DNA from 3 places in the Geminocystis sp. CENA526 genome. Region 1 is predicted to be linked to each of the others. Evidence: predicted binding sites of a transcription regulator. Region 1 holds the regulator's gene; each other region holds the start of a gene.

Evidence for each region. The regulator NtcA, encoded in region 1, controls nitrogen genes in cyanobacteria. The targets are predictions, from matches to a motif close to TTTGTANCNNNNGNTACAAA.
Region 2: a site for NtcA is predicted at 2,640-2,659, ahead of glnA (type I glutamate--ammonia ligase). Genes of this name have one in related genera too.
Region 3: a site for NtcA is predicted at 3,140-3,159, ahead of gifA (glutamine synthetase inactivation factor IF7A). Genes of this name have one in related genera too.

The regions. Positions count from the first base shown of each region.
Region 1 is NZ_JBLZFY010000008.1:3,086-8,057, forward strand. Features, by position in the region: gene ACN4EE_RS03970 (phycobilisome rod-core linker polypeptide) at 1-18, shown strand, start outside; gene ACN4EE_RS03975 (slr1957 family protein) at 221-532, shown strand; gene ACN4EE_RS03980 (ABC transporter permease) at 599-1,714, shown strand; gene ntcA (global nitrogen regulator NtcA) at 1,910-2,587, opposite strand; gene fabI (enoyl-ACP reductase FabI) at 2,744-3,529, shown strand; gene ACN4EE_RS03995 (NblA/ycf18 family protein) at 3,781-3,948, shown strand; gene rodA (rod shape-determining protein RodA) at 4,192-4,972, shown strand, end outside.
Region 2 is NZ_JBLZFY010000027.1:8,103-13,074, forward strand. Features, by position in the region: gene fmt (methionyl-tRNA formyltransferase) at 1-835, opposite strand, end outside; gene ACN4EE_RS09620 (L-threonylcarbamoyladenylate synthase) at 929-1,504, shown strand; gene ACN4EE_RS09625 (glycosyltransferase family 2 protein) at 1,599-2,603, shown strand; gene glnA (type I glutamate--ammonia ligase) at 2,741-4,162, shown strand; gene ACN4EE_RS09635 (MerR family DNA-binding transcriptional regulator) at 4,271-4,486, shown strand; gene ACN4EE_RS09640 (ABC transporter ATP-binding protein) at 4,581-4,972, opposite strand, start outside.
Region 3 is NZ_JBLZFY010000059.1:258-5,229, reverse strand. Features, by position in the region: gene ACN4EE_RS14765 (cupin domain-containing protein) at 1-274, opposite strand, end outside; gene ACN4EE_RS14760 (GNAT family N-acetyltransferase) at 384-662, shown strand; gene ACN4EE_RS14755 (GNAT family N-acetyltransferase) at 792-1,181, shown strand; gene ACN4EE_RS14750 (dihydroorotase) at 1,349-2,626, opposite strand; gene ACN4EE_RS14745 (hypothetical protein) at 2,684-2,926, opposite strand; gene gifA (glutamine synthetase inactivation factor IF7A) at 3,219-3,419, shown strand; gene glgA (glycogen synthase GlgA) at 3,635-4,972, opposite strand, start outside.

The DNA.
Region 1 (4,972 bases):
GTTCCTTACCGCCGTTAAGTTGATTTAAAGTTGATAGTTGATCAGAAATTGAGGAATGAATAATTAGGAAGAGATGATTTCTTGTTCCTAATTTCTAGTTCCCATCTGAGTATTTATACTCAAAAAAATTTCTTAAATATTAAATTTAATAAACAAAATAAAACCCTTTTTAAAACATTTGATAATCTGAAAAAGTAAGAATCAAATTTCATAAAGGGTAATGAAACATTTTTCCGACGACTGGATTAAAGAATGGTGTAATAAAAACGGTTGGACTGATCTGTTTGTAGAACGCCGTGATTATTGGGCTTTTCCTCCTCATGGGGTTATACCTTTGCCCATTCCTAAAGAAACTTTAATTGAAATCAAAGCTGAAAAAGGCTTTTCTCCACAGGAAAAAATTTGGTTGGGAAGTGCTATTATAATTACTTTAACGGCAATACTTTTAACTTATTTTCTCAATTGTCCTATGCCTTTAGTGTTTGCTTTTGCTTTTTGTTCGATCGTGGTGGGACATTTTGAAGTAGAGTGAATAGTGAATAGTGCATAATTTTTAATTCTTCATTCTTAATTCTTCATTCTTAATTCTTCATTCTTCATGAATTGGTGGCGAAAACTAAAAAATAATCCTTTGGCAAAATCAGGGTTTATCATTCTTGTATTTTTTTATGCTATGGTATTAGGTGCGGATTTTATTGCCCCCTATAATCCCTATTCTGCTCAGGAAAATGGTTCTTTATTGCCACCAACTACTATTTATTGGCGTAATCAAGATAAACAATTTATCGGACTTCATGTATATCCTACTACTCAAGGACGAACCGATATAAACACGGGCGATCGAACCTTAGAAATAGACTACACAAAACCTTCTCCCATTCGTTTATTTGTTAAGGGTGAACCCTATCAATTTTTACAAATAAAATTACCTTTACCCCCCACCTTTGACGAGGTAGAAATCTTCTCAGGTTTTACTCTGCAAAGACGTTTATTCGGTACTTTAGGAGAAGGAAAAATTAATCTTTTAGGCACAGATGAACAGGGTAGAGATCAATTTAGTAGAATATTATTTGGCGGAAGAATTAGCCTTTTTATTGGCTTAATTGGCATTTTAATTTCTTTTCCCCTCGGCATGATAATTGGAGGCATTGCAGGTTATTTTGGAGGCATTTTAGACAATATTTTAATGCGACTGGTGGAAGTTTTGATGACCATACCGGGTATTTATTTATTAGTAGCATTAGCCGCCGTTTTACCGCCGAGTTTGAGCAGTGCGCAGAGATTTATGTTAATTATTTTAATTACTTCTTTTATCGGTTGGTCGGGTTTAGCTAGAGTTATTAGGGGGCAAGTTTTAACCCTCAAAGAACAAGAATTTGTGCAGTCTGCTAGATCGATCGGGGCAAATTCTTTCTATATTATTATCAAGCATATTTTACCGCAAACAGCGACTTATATAGTCATTTCTGCCACTCTTTCCATTCCTAGTTTTATCGTGGCAGAATCTGTATTAAGTTTGATTGGTTTAGGCATTCAACAACCCGATCCCAGTTGGGGTAATTTACTGTCATTAGCCTCCAATGCTTCGGTATTAGTTTTACAACCTTGGCTAATTTTTCCTCCTGCTATTTTAATTATTTTAACGGTACTATCTTTTAATTTATTAGGGGATGGATTAAGGGATGCACTCGATCCCAAAAGCATTAGGAATTAAGAATTAAGGGTTCTTGAAACTAAATCGTAATAATAAATATAGTCTAAAGCTAATGATTAGATTCAAAATCTTGATTTTTCATTCTTTAACCTGACACCTGACACCTGACACCTGATACTTACCCTCATCAAAATACTTTTTGTGCACCCCCTAACTAAAACACTTTTTGAGCAAACCCTACTTATTACTCAATTTTTAAGCAAATTGTTGACTTAATGCGACTGGATTATGGACTGTAATTTTTTTCTTGGTAATAGAAATCAAGCCGTCTTGTCTTAATTCTCCTAGTAATCTTGTTACCGTCACCCGTGTTGAACCAATGGCTTCGGCAATAGCCTGATGGGATAGTTTGAGATCGATCGTAACACCATTAAGGCTAGGAATCCCAAAATCTCGACATAGTATCAACAGGAAACTAACTAAACGAGAAGCCATGTCACGATGGGCAAGGGTTTCAATCATTAATTCTGTTTGTAAAATTCGAGAAGACAATCCTTGTAACATAAGTCGTGATAGTTCAGGATTATCTCTTAACGCTCGTTGAAAATGCTCAATAGGGGCTGATAATAATTCTACAGGAGTGAAAGCCACCGCATGATAGAATCGATCGGACTTTTGCCCTGTTACCAAAGACAAAACCCCAAAAACACTATTTTCTCTCAATAAAGCTACTGTTATTTCCTCTCCTGCTTCATACACCCGTGACAATTTGACAGCACCCTTCATTAAAAAATATACCCTTTCTGCTGGATCTCCGGGAAAAAAAATTGTCTTACCACGTTCAAATCTTTCCACTACAGGAGTATAAATTCCAGCTCCAATTTGACGAAATACAGAGGCTAAAGGTTGTTCTTGATTTAAGATTGATTGCATAGGGGATAGTTACTTAATAATATTTAATGTTCGATCGAATAAAGGACACTTTTTATAAGAAGATAAGTAATTGTAAACTAGATAACTATCTATAACGTAATTAGTTTAATCAATTATTGTCAGATATTACAGAAAATTAAAGAAAAAATCAAGAATATGTTAGATTTAAAAGGAAAAAATGCCCTTGTAACTGGTATTGCTAATAATAAATCGATCGCATGGGGTATTGCTCAACAGCTACATAAAGCAGGGGCAAATATTGGTGTCACCTACCTGCCCGATGAAAAAGGGAGATTTGAGAAAAAAGTAGGAGAATTAGTTGCCCCTTTAAACCCTAGCGTTTTTTTACCCTGTAACGTACAAGATGATGCTCAAATAGATGAAACCTTTGCCCAAATTAAAGAAAAATGGGGACATATCGATATTTTAATCCATTGTTTAGCCTTTGCTCAAAAAGACGATTTAGCAGGAGATTTTAGCAACACTTCCCGTGATGGTTTTAAAACAGCCCTCGATATTAGTGCCTATTCTCTCACTCGTTTAGTACAATCAGCTAAACCCATGATGGCATCGGGAGGAAGTATTGTCACCTTAAGCTATTTAGGAGGAGTAAAAGTCATTCCCAACTATAACGTTATGGGTATTGCTAAATCAGCCTTAGAAATGAGTGTGCGTTATTTAGCCTCCGAATTAGGTAGTCAAAATGTAAGGGTAAATGCTATTTCGGCGGGTCCCATCCGCACCCTTGCATCTTCAGCCGTTGGGGGTATTTTAGACATGATTCACCATGTGGAAGCCGTTGCCCCCTTAAAACGTACCGTAACTCAAATCGAAGTAGGCAACACCGCCGCCTTTTTGTGCAGTGATTTAGCTAGTGGTATTACTGGACAAATTATTTATGTTGATGCAGGTTACGAAATAATGGGCATGACTCAAGGGTAATTAGGAATGAAGAATGAAGAATGAAGAATGAAGAATGAAGAATGAAGAATGAAGAATGAAGATTTTTATATAGATTTCTGATTTCTAATAAATATTGGGTTTAAACCTATCTGAAGTACTTTGAGACAACCGTACTTTTTAAAAATGTTAAAAAAAGTAACAATTTAGACAGATTGCTTGACAAAGTTGCGGTTTTAATATCCTTATGTTAGGTTATTTATATCTAATGAATTAATTGAGGAGTAAAACTAATGGAAACACCTACTAAACTGAGTTTGGAACAACAATTTAAGTTGGAAGTTCTCAAAGATCAAGTTAAAAAGTTAAGTCAAGAACAAGCCCAAGAATATTTAATTGAGGTATTTCGTCAGATGATGGTGAAAGATAACTTAATGAAACAATTATTCAAAAATGTGTAAAATTCCCTAGACGTTGTTGTAAATTTGATAATCATTGTATTTCTCGGCAATGAGATTCTTTGTTAACTGTTATCTAAATTCTATGTCTTTTATTTTTTATCTCAACAACGTCTTTTACTGAATTTTTTTATTGTCGCTACATTATGTCTAAAATGTTTAAGCTCGATCGAACTAATCTAACCACGAAAGGACAATTATTAAGCTAGACTATCAACAATGAAGTTTTAATGATCTCGATCGAACGTGAATAATACCAGAAATTTAGATTGGTTTTTAATCTGCTTAATAGTGGGATTAAGCTCCTTTGGTTCTTTAATTATTTATAGTACCCAAAGCTATGAGCAAATATCTGATTGGCAACAACAGCTAATTATGACAGTGGTGGGTTTTATTATTTTAATGGGTTTATCCTATTTTCCCTACGAAATACTATTACGATTTCATTGGATAACCTACGCCATAACCAATATACTGTTAGTAGTTGTCATTTTTGCGGGAGATACCGTTAATGGTGCGCAAAGATGGATTAATTTAGGCGGTTTTCACTTCCAACCCTCCGAATTTGCTAAAGTAGGTTTTATCGTCAGTCTATCCGCCCTATTACATTATCGAGACGGCTCAAAATTAATTAACCTTCTCCCCGTTATGGCAATGGTATCTGTACCTTGGATATTGACTTTAATTCAACCCGATTTAGGCACATCCCTTGTATTTGGTGCTGTTAGCTTAACGATGCTTTATTGGGCAAATATGAACTTAGGTTGGATTTTATTAATATTATCCCCCATCGTCTCAGCATTTTTATTCAATTTATTATTACCTGCTTGGTTGATTTTCGTTACCGCCATGATTTTAATTGCATGGTTTACCTTTCCTCAACAAATTAGGGCGCTTTGGGCTTTAGTCACCCTTACCATCAATTATGGTGCAGGAAAAATGGGGGGCATTTTATGGAATTTATTACAACCCTATCAACAAGATCGTATCACTTTATTTTTAGAACCAGAAAAAGATCCCCTCGGTG
Region 2 (4,972 bases), on a different contig from region 1:
TATCCCCCGAAAGGTTATCTATATCTTGTAAAAAAGATGGTAATTTACTTAAATGAGAAGGTAAATTTAAGGTATCAATTTCTGTTAAGGGAATGCTTTGAGTTATTTTTAAATTTTGCGATCGAAATGTGGTGATACAATGGGGATAAAATGCCCTAATTTGGTTATGAATTTGTAATGCTGATTGATGCCAATTAATTTGATAATCTGCTTTGTCAATTAAACGTGCATAAGTGGCTAATTCTTCATTTTGAGGGATAGGTTGAATTTCTTTTGCCTCTAATTTTGCGAGGGTTTCTATCAATAAATCTGCACCTTGTTGTGCTAATTTTACAGATAATTCTTCTACATTAGTTAAAAGTTCGATCGAAGTATAGGCTTTTAATAGCATATCACCCGTGTCCATACCTTCATCCATCAGCATAGTAGTTATACCCATTTCCGTTTTTCCATCATAAATACTCCACTGAATCGGTGCCGCCCCTCGATATTCAGGTAAAATTGAACCATGAACATTGATACAGCCTAATTTTGGCATATTCAGGATTTTTTTTGATAAAATTTGCCCATAGGCAACCACCACAAAAACGTCAGCGTGACTTTTCTGCAACAATTCAAGGGTATCCTTATCTTTTTTGATGCGAAGGGGTTGCCAGACAGGCAAATCATACTTTAAAGCCAACTCCTTCACAGGAGAAGGTATCATCTTATTTCCCCTACCCCGTCTTTTATCAGGTTGAGTGACAACGGCGGTGACATCATAATCACTGTGATTAAGTAATGATTGTAAACTGTTAACCGCAAAATCTGGTGTACCAAAAAAAACTATACGCATTTTTTAAGTGAATAGTGAATAGTGGATAGTGAATAGTGGATAGTGGATAGTGGATAGTTTTTAATTCTTAATTCTTAATTCTTAATTCTTCTCATGGTTTCTATTTCTGTTTTAATCCAAAAGGCGATCGAAAATCAAGTAGTCAGCTTTCCTACTGACACATTACCAGCTTTAGCTGTAAAACCTAGTCATAGCGAATTAATCTTTGAGTTGAAACAAAGAAGTTATGAAAAACCCTTGATATTAATGGTTAGCAGTGTAGATGAAATCTGGCAATATGTTAAAGGTACACATGAAGAATTAAAAATTTGGCAAGACATCGCCTATCAATATCTCCCCGGTGGTTTAACTATGGTATTACCTGCTTCTTCCTTAATCCCACCGAAAATGAATCCTCTTAATCCTAATAGTATAGGGGTTCGTGTACCTAACAGTTCGATCGCGCAGGAAATTCTCCGTCAAACAGGAGGAATGGCAACCACTAGCGCTAATTTATCGGGAGAAGAAGCCTTAACGGATATGTATGCCATAGCCAAAAAATTTCCCTCCGTTTATGCCTTAGATTATGACAATAAAGAATATTCTGGCATCGCCTCTACAGTGATAAAATGGACAGGAGAAAATTGGCAAACTCTACGACAAGGAAAAATCATCATTAGTAATAAATAGTCATTGCGAGGTAACGAAGCAATCTGAAGCCATCTCTCACCAAATTTAGAGAGAAAAAATAAAACTATTAGTATTAAATATTAACAATCAATTAATGGTGAAAAAAAATCAACCAGAATTATCTTTATTAATACCTTGTTATAACGAAGCCGAAAATTTAGATATTCTTTTTTCTCGTTTGCAATCAGTCTTAAATCCCCTTAATTTAGACTATGAAATAGTTTGCATTAACGATGGTAGTAAAGATGACACTTTAAAACTTTTGATTGATTATCACGATCGAGATAAACGTATTAAAATTATTAATTTATCCCGTAATTTTGGTAAAGAAATCGCCATGAGTGCAGGATTAGATTATACCACAGGAAAAGCCGTAATTCCCATCGATGCCGATTTACAAGACCCACCCGAATTAATTATTGAGTTATTAGAAAAATGGCGAGAAGGTTTTGATATGGTTTATGCCGTGAGAAAATCTCGTCAAGGGGAATCATGGTTAAAGAAAAAAACCGCCGATTATTTCTATAGTTTTATTGGCAAAATTAGTACTATTCCTATTCCTGCTAATACTGGAGATTATCGTTTATTAGATGAAAAAGTCGTCATCGCTTTAAGACAATTACCAGAAAAAAATCGCTTTATGAAAGGTTTATTTTCATGGGTAGGTTATCGCCAAACTGCAATATATTTTGAACGTTTACCAAGATACGGAGGAAAAAGCAGTTTTAACTATTGGAAATTGTGGAATTTTGCATTAGATGGTATCACTTCTTTTAGTTCAATTCCTCTAAAAGTTTGGAGTTATTTTGGTTTATTTATCTCTTTTATCTCTTTATTATACGGTTTATTTTTATTACTAAAAACCTTGATTTTTGGTGTTGATTTACCCGGTTACGCCTCTACTATTGTGACTATTTTATTCTTAGGCGGTATTCAATTAATTACTTTAGGAGTTATCGGCGAATATATTGCCAGAATTTATGAAGAAGTGAAGGGAAGACCATTGTATCTTATCAGAGAAACCTATGGTTTGTTCGATCGAACCGAAAATTACTTGAGTTCCACACAAGAAAATGATAACAAACCTTTAGACGAATAAAAGTTTAAGGGCAATACAGGTAACAAATTTAAAGATTATGTATAAATAGCTACAAAATAAAAATAAATCTATCTTTAGCATTAAGTGTTTGAGCGATTAAACAAATAAAGTAAGTAAAGTTAAAGGAGAAATAGTTAATGCCAGGAACACCCCAAGAAGTCTTACAGATGATCAAAGAGAACAATATTAAAATTATTGATCTCAAATTTATTGATATGCCCGGCATTTGGCAACACTGTTCTTTCTATTATGACCAAATAGATGAAAGTTCTTTCGTTGACGGTGTAGCCTTCGATGGTTCTAGTATTCGTGGTTGGAAAGCCATTAATGACTCCGATATGGCAATGGTACCCGATGCCACCACTGCATGGATCGATCCTTTCTACAAAGAACCCACTTTAAGCATGATTTGTAGTATCAAAGAGCCTCGTACTGGTGAATGGTATTCCAGAGATCCCCGTAGTATTGCAGCTAAAGCGGTTGAATATTTAGCCTCTAGTGGTATCGGTGATACAGCTTATTTTGGTCCTGAAGCTGAGTTTTTCATTTTTGATGATGTTCGTTTCGATCAAACTGAAAACAAAGGTTTTTATTATGTGGACAGCGTTGAAGGTCGTTGGAACTCTGGTAAAGTCGAAGAAGGTGGTAACTTAGGCTATAAACCGGGCTACAAACAGGGATACTTCCCCGTAGCTCCCACTGACACCACCCAAGACATTAGAACAGAAATGCTTTTAACTATGGCGGCTTGTGGTGTACCCATTGAAAAACATCACCACGAAGTAGCAACTGGTGGACAAAATGAGTTAGGAATCAAATTTTCTACCCTTGTTCAAGCGGCAGATTATTTAATGACTTACAAATATTGTATTAAAAACGTAGCGAAAAAATACGGTAAAACCGTTACTTTCATGCCTAAGCCTTTATTTAATGATAATGGTTCTGGTATGCACACTCACCAGTCTCTCTGGAATAACGGTGTACCTTTATTTGCAGGTGATAAGTACGCAGGTTTAAGTCAGATGGCTTTATGGTATATCGGTGGTATTATTAAACACGCTCCTGCTTTATTAGCTTTAACGAACCCTACCACTAACTCTTACAAACGTTTAGTACCCGGTTTTGAAGCTCCTGTAAACTTAGCTTACTCTCAAGGAAATCGATCGGCTTCTATTCGTATTCCTTTATCGGGTACTAACCCCAAAGCGAAACGTTTAGAATTCCGTTGCCCTGATGCTACCAGTAATCCTTATTTAGCGTTTGCAGCGATGTTATGTGCAGGTATCGATGGTATTAAGAATCAAATCGATCCGGGTGAGCCTTTAGACGTGGATATTTATGACTTATCCCCCGAAGAATTAAGCAAAATTCCTTCTACCCCCGGTTCTTTAGAAGCCGCTTTAGAAGCCTTAGAAAATGATCATGCTTTCTTAACTGAGACTGGCGTATTTACCACTGACTTTATTGAAAACTGGATTGAGTACAAACTAGATAATGAGGTTAACCCCATGCGTCTTCGTCCTCATCCTTACGAGTTTTCTTTATACTATGACTGTTAATGACTAAAGAATGACTAAAGCATAAAAAGTTAATATCTTATACAAGAAAATACATAAAAACAAAAAGGTGTGTTAGAATAATAAAAAAATTTTAGCATACCTTTTTTCATGGGAAAAAAAGAATATGTCTCGGCGGCAGAAGCGTCAAAAGCCCTCGGAGTTAGCACTCAAACCCTCCGAAATTGGGATAAAACAGGAAAAATTAGCACCATTAGAACTCCCACAGGACTCAGAAGATACGAACTCTCTAGCGTCATGGGAGAATCTAAAGAAATTACCCTTATTTATGCACGGGTTTCTTCTTATAACTGTACTTTAGACTAATAAAATATTGCAAGACAATAAGTAAGCTAACAAATATTAGCTTAAAAAGAAAGATTTTTTATCAATTATAGTTTTCAGTTAAATATAATTTTCTTTACCCCCCTAAATAGGCTTCTAAAACTCGATCGTCTCCTTGTATTTCGTCAGGAGTACCATCCGCTAAATTTGTCCCTTCAGCTAATACCCAAACATGACTACAAAGAGACATAATCACATCCATATTATGCTCAATGATGAGAAAAGAAATTCCCTGTTGATTCCAGTTAACAATATGTTGACAAATTTGATTAATTAAAGTGGGGTTTACTCCTGCGGCTGGTTCATCTAGTAAAATGAGTTTAGGATTTGTCATTAGAGTTCGAGCCATTTCAAGTAGCTTACGCTGTCCTCCTGATAATGCCCCTGCGTAATCGTAGGCTTTTTCAGCTAATCCTACAGATTCTAAGATACCCATGGCTTTCGATCGATTTTCCTTTTCTTCCTTAC
Region 3 (4,972 bases), on a different contig from region 1:
CAGATTTATCGCCACGATTAAAGGCTTCTACCGCCTCAATAACTTTCTTTAAATCTTCATCATTCTGCATTTGTGCTAATTCTGAAGGAAACTGATTGCTAACAGAGTTAACATACTCCATAAAATAAGTACTGTGATTCATGCCGTGACGACGTGCCACACTATGAAAATCAAAATCATTTTTCTGAGTCCATTGAGGAATATTATTTAAGTCAGTAATATTTAGCTTTTTTTGTTCTTCAACTGCTATACTAAATAACAATTTAATCGCCATAAAAAATGCCGAAATAATTAAATAATAAATTAATTAGAAGAATAACCATGACAATAATGACAAACAATAATTTTATTATCAGATCGAAGATGAATCAGAATTAGAATTAATGATTAATTGGGCAAAAAAAGAAGGTTGGAATCCGGGTAAATACGACCTAAAAACTTTTTATCATACTGATTCACAAGGCTTTTTTATTGGTAAGTTAAATAATGAATCGATCGGTTGTATTTCTGCTATTTCCTATGATGAATATTTTGGGTTTTTAGGTTTTTATATAGTCAAATCAGATTTTAGAGGAAAAGGTTACGGGATACAATTATGGAGACACGCCCTTAGTCATTTAAAAGAAAGAAATATTGGTTTAGATGGAGTAGTTGCTCAATAAGAAAACTATCAGAAATTTAGCTTTAAAATCGCTTATAACAATATTCGTTATCAATGTCAAGTTGATAATAAAAAGTATGATATTTCAAACAATTTAATAGACTTAAATAAGGTTAATTTTCAAGAATTAATGACTTATGATAATCAATGTTTTCCTGCGTCAAGAGAAAAATTTTTAAGTAATTGGATTACCCAAGAAAAAAGCGAGGCTTTAGGTTTTATAAAAAATCAAGAATTATTAGGTTATGGTATAATTCGCCCCGCAGATAATGGTTATCGTATAGGTAGTTTATATGCAAATAATTTAGAAATTGCTGATCAAATTTATCAAGGTTTAACTATCCATAAAAATAATTGTCAAGTGTTTATCGATATTCCTAGCAGTAATTTATTGGCTCAAAAAATAGTAGAAAAATATCAAATGTTGCCAGTTTTTGAAACTGCTAGAATGTACAATAAAACCTTTCCCAATGTGGCAATTAACAAAATTTTTGGAGTCACCACTTTAGAGTTAGGTTAGCTTGAAAATTTGGAATGAAAATTAAATAATTTAGTTGAGTCAGATTGTCACTGCGAGGCAACGAAGCAACCTGAAGCAATCTCTCTCTTAAAATAAATTGTCTATTTTATTAAATCCTTATTCCTTTAGAATTAATTTCTTTTTTCACTATTTCTGCTAATTGCTAATTACCTAATCGATATATTTTTCATCAAAGTCGAGTTAATAACTTTGCCTTTTATTTGTTTATCTAACCAATAGGTATTATAAGATAAAGATTTTAATTGAGATGGTGTGACTTGCCATGATTGTTGCGGTGAAAATAAGACTAATTCCGCAGGTTGCCCTATTTGTAACTTAATTGGTTCTTGATTTAAACACTTTAAGGGGTTAACACTTAAACTGCGCCACAATTCCAAAGGCGATAATTCTCCCGTGATAACCAGATTTTGCCACAATAAAGGCAATATTAATTCTAAACCGATCGAACCTTGGGGCGCATCAGCAAAAGCAACGGTTTTTTCTTCATAAGTATAAGGAGTATGATCCACCACGATCGAATCGATGATATTATCTTTTATACCCTGTACTAAAGCAGTTCGATCGATTTGAGTACCCAAAGGAGGCTCAAACCTAAGATTAGGGTTATAACTAGCTATCATTTCCGTATTCAACAACAGATGATGCCAATTCACACTTGCCGTGATGGGTAAATTATTTTCCTTCCCTTGTTTAATTAATTGTACTCCTCGTGCGGTAGAGATGCGCATTAAATGAACAGGAGTTTTCGTTAAAGACACCAATTCTAAAATAGAAGCAATAGCAATAGTTTCCGCAATTTCGGGATTGCCTACCAACCCAAGACGAACAGATGTACGACTTTCCCTCATAACTCCATTACCCCTTAATGACATATTAGTAGGCACTAAAGCCACAGGTAAATTAAAAGGATGAGCGTATTCTAATAACTTTCTGACCAATTGTAAATTGTTATGAGGGCGATTATCCGTAAAACCGATAACACCAGCCTCCGCTAATTCTGCCAACTGTGCCATAACGTCACCCTGCAAATTTTGAGTTAACGCCCCCCAGATATAAAATTCAGTATCAAAGGTTTTTTGTTTTATCCATGCCACGATACTAGGATTGTCGATAACAGGATTCGTATTCGGTAAAATTCCCACACGAGAAAACCCTCCAGCTTGGGAGGCTTCACTTAAACTTGCTAAAGTTTCCCTTTCTTCGTAGCCCGGTTCACCACTGCGACTATACAAATCCACTAATGCAGGTGCTAAAATTAAACCCGTGCCGTCAATAATTTCTGTTGCTTCATCATCAGAGATAATATTATCGCTAATGTCTGTAATGATACCCTCAGTTAACAATACATCACTAACTCGATCGATGTCAGAAACTGGGTTTAAAATTCTTATTTGTTGAAAAAGTTGTCTATTATTCACAGTGATTTCTCTAAAAATTGGATTTTACAATCCCTATCACTCGAATAATTATACCCTAAAGGATCAATTACCTATGGTAAACTGAGAACTCATATTCCATGCCTGAGTAACAATTTTACTTAACCATTGTCGTTGTACAGGATCAAGTATAGGATCATCTTGTAAAACTTCCGCAATTAAATCTTCTAAGGATTTGCCCTGATAACGGGCAGATGTAACAACTTTAGCAATAGCTTGGGCTACCATTTCTTCAGAAATGCGATTATGGGGAGAATCAAAATCATAGGTAAAGCAGGGTATCATCATAGGTAAAAAATAAGAATTTGATTAAGATTTGTAAACACTTTTTCATTTTAAAGTTTTTAAGAGTGTAACGCAAAACCCAATTATTAGATCAAAATTACTTATTTTTTTAATATTTTGTAATTAACACAGAGGGAAAAGGAAATAGTTTTTAATTGTTAATTGTTAATCGTTAATTGTTAATTCTTTTATTAAGTTTTATTAAAATAACTGATTTTAGTAGCAATTTATACAGAATTTTGTTTAAGATATGGATATATGAAAAAAAATTTAAAATTTTAGGAGACAAAGATATATGAATACCCAAAATCAAGCCCGTGCATTAATGATGCGTCATCATCAAATGATTAAAAATCGTCAACAATCCATGTTAGGACGCACCGCCGAAGAAATCGGTATGGATATTAACCCTTCAGAATATTGGAATCCCACCCAAGGCAAACCTAACGCTAGTTTCCGTGTAAGTTACGATCGTAGTCATGCTTCCTTAAGTTAATCAATGAATAGTGAATAATTGATAGTGAATAGTTAATAGTTATTAAAACCGACTTTACTCTAAATAATATAAGGTTTCGAGATTGCTTCAGATTGCTTCGTGCCTCGCAACGCTGCACGATTTATTACATGGTGGGTTATTAATTAACGACTAAAACTCACCTTAATTCCTCATTCTGCATTCTTCATTCTTCATTCTTCATTCTGCATTCCTCATTAATTAATCGCTTCTTCGTACATTTTCAGATATTCAAGAGCGGATTTATACCAACTGAAATCCTGATTCATTGCTCGAATTTGCAGTTTTTGCCATTCTTTTTTAAAACGGAAACCTTCGTAGGCTCGAATCATGCAAGTATATAAGTCTAAGGGTTCATATCGATCGAAACTATAACCAGTACCCGATTCAGTGCTAGGATCAAAGAAAGATACCGTATCCACTAAACCGCCCGTTTTGCGTACAATGGGAATTGCACCATAACGCATAGCCAATAATTGACTGATACCACAAGGCTCAAATCGAGAAGGCATTAAGAAAGCATCGATACCGCTATAAACCCGCCGAGAGATAGCTTCATTGTGTAATAACTGTACAGAAATTCGCCCCCGATGACGGGAAGACATTTCCCATAACTGGGTTTCGTAAAATCGATCGCCCGTACCGAGTATAATTAACTGAGCATCCGTATAAGCCAAGAATCGCTCGATCGTTTGTAATATTAAATCAATACCTTTTTGCTCTACTAAACGAGTCACCATACCCACTAAGAAAGCATTGCGGTTAACATCTAAACCTGACTCCTCCTGAAGGGTAATTTTATTAAAACGGCGTTTATCAAGGGTTTCAGTGGTAAAATTTTGCTGAATTAACTTATCTGTGGCTGGATTATATTTATCAATATCAATACCATTAACGATACCGCGCATTTTACCGCTCAACCAAGACAGTAAACCGTGTAATTTTTCGCCGTATTCTTCTGTTTGAATTTGTTGGGCATAAGTAGGAGATACCGTATTCACTAAATTAGCAAACTGTATCGCCGCCGCCATGGTATTGTCTCCTTGCATATACCAAGGACACCACGTCATTTGTTCTAATAGTTCCCGTCCGGGTCCTTGATAAGCTAAATTATGAATAGTAAAAATAGTACTAATATCAGGAGACTCGTGCATCCACACAGGAATCATTCCCGTATGCCAATCATGACAGTGAATAATATCAGGTTTCCAATAATTCCAAGCAAATTCAGCCGCACCATTAGAAAAAAAGGTAAAACGCCAATATTCGTCATCCCCTCCATAAACATTGCGCCCTCCAAAACAAGGATGACCAAAAAGGTACAAAGGCACATCAGTATCAGGTAAAACAGTTTCATACACTGCAAATTTTTGAAACATGGCATCACCCCACCAAATTGGTTCACTAGGAACATCTAACTTATCTGGTAAAAAGCCATAATAAGGCATCATAATCCGTACATCGTGACCTAATTTGCGTAAAATTTGAGGTAACGCACCAACAACATCTCCCATCCCCCCAACTTTAGCTACAGG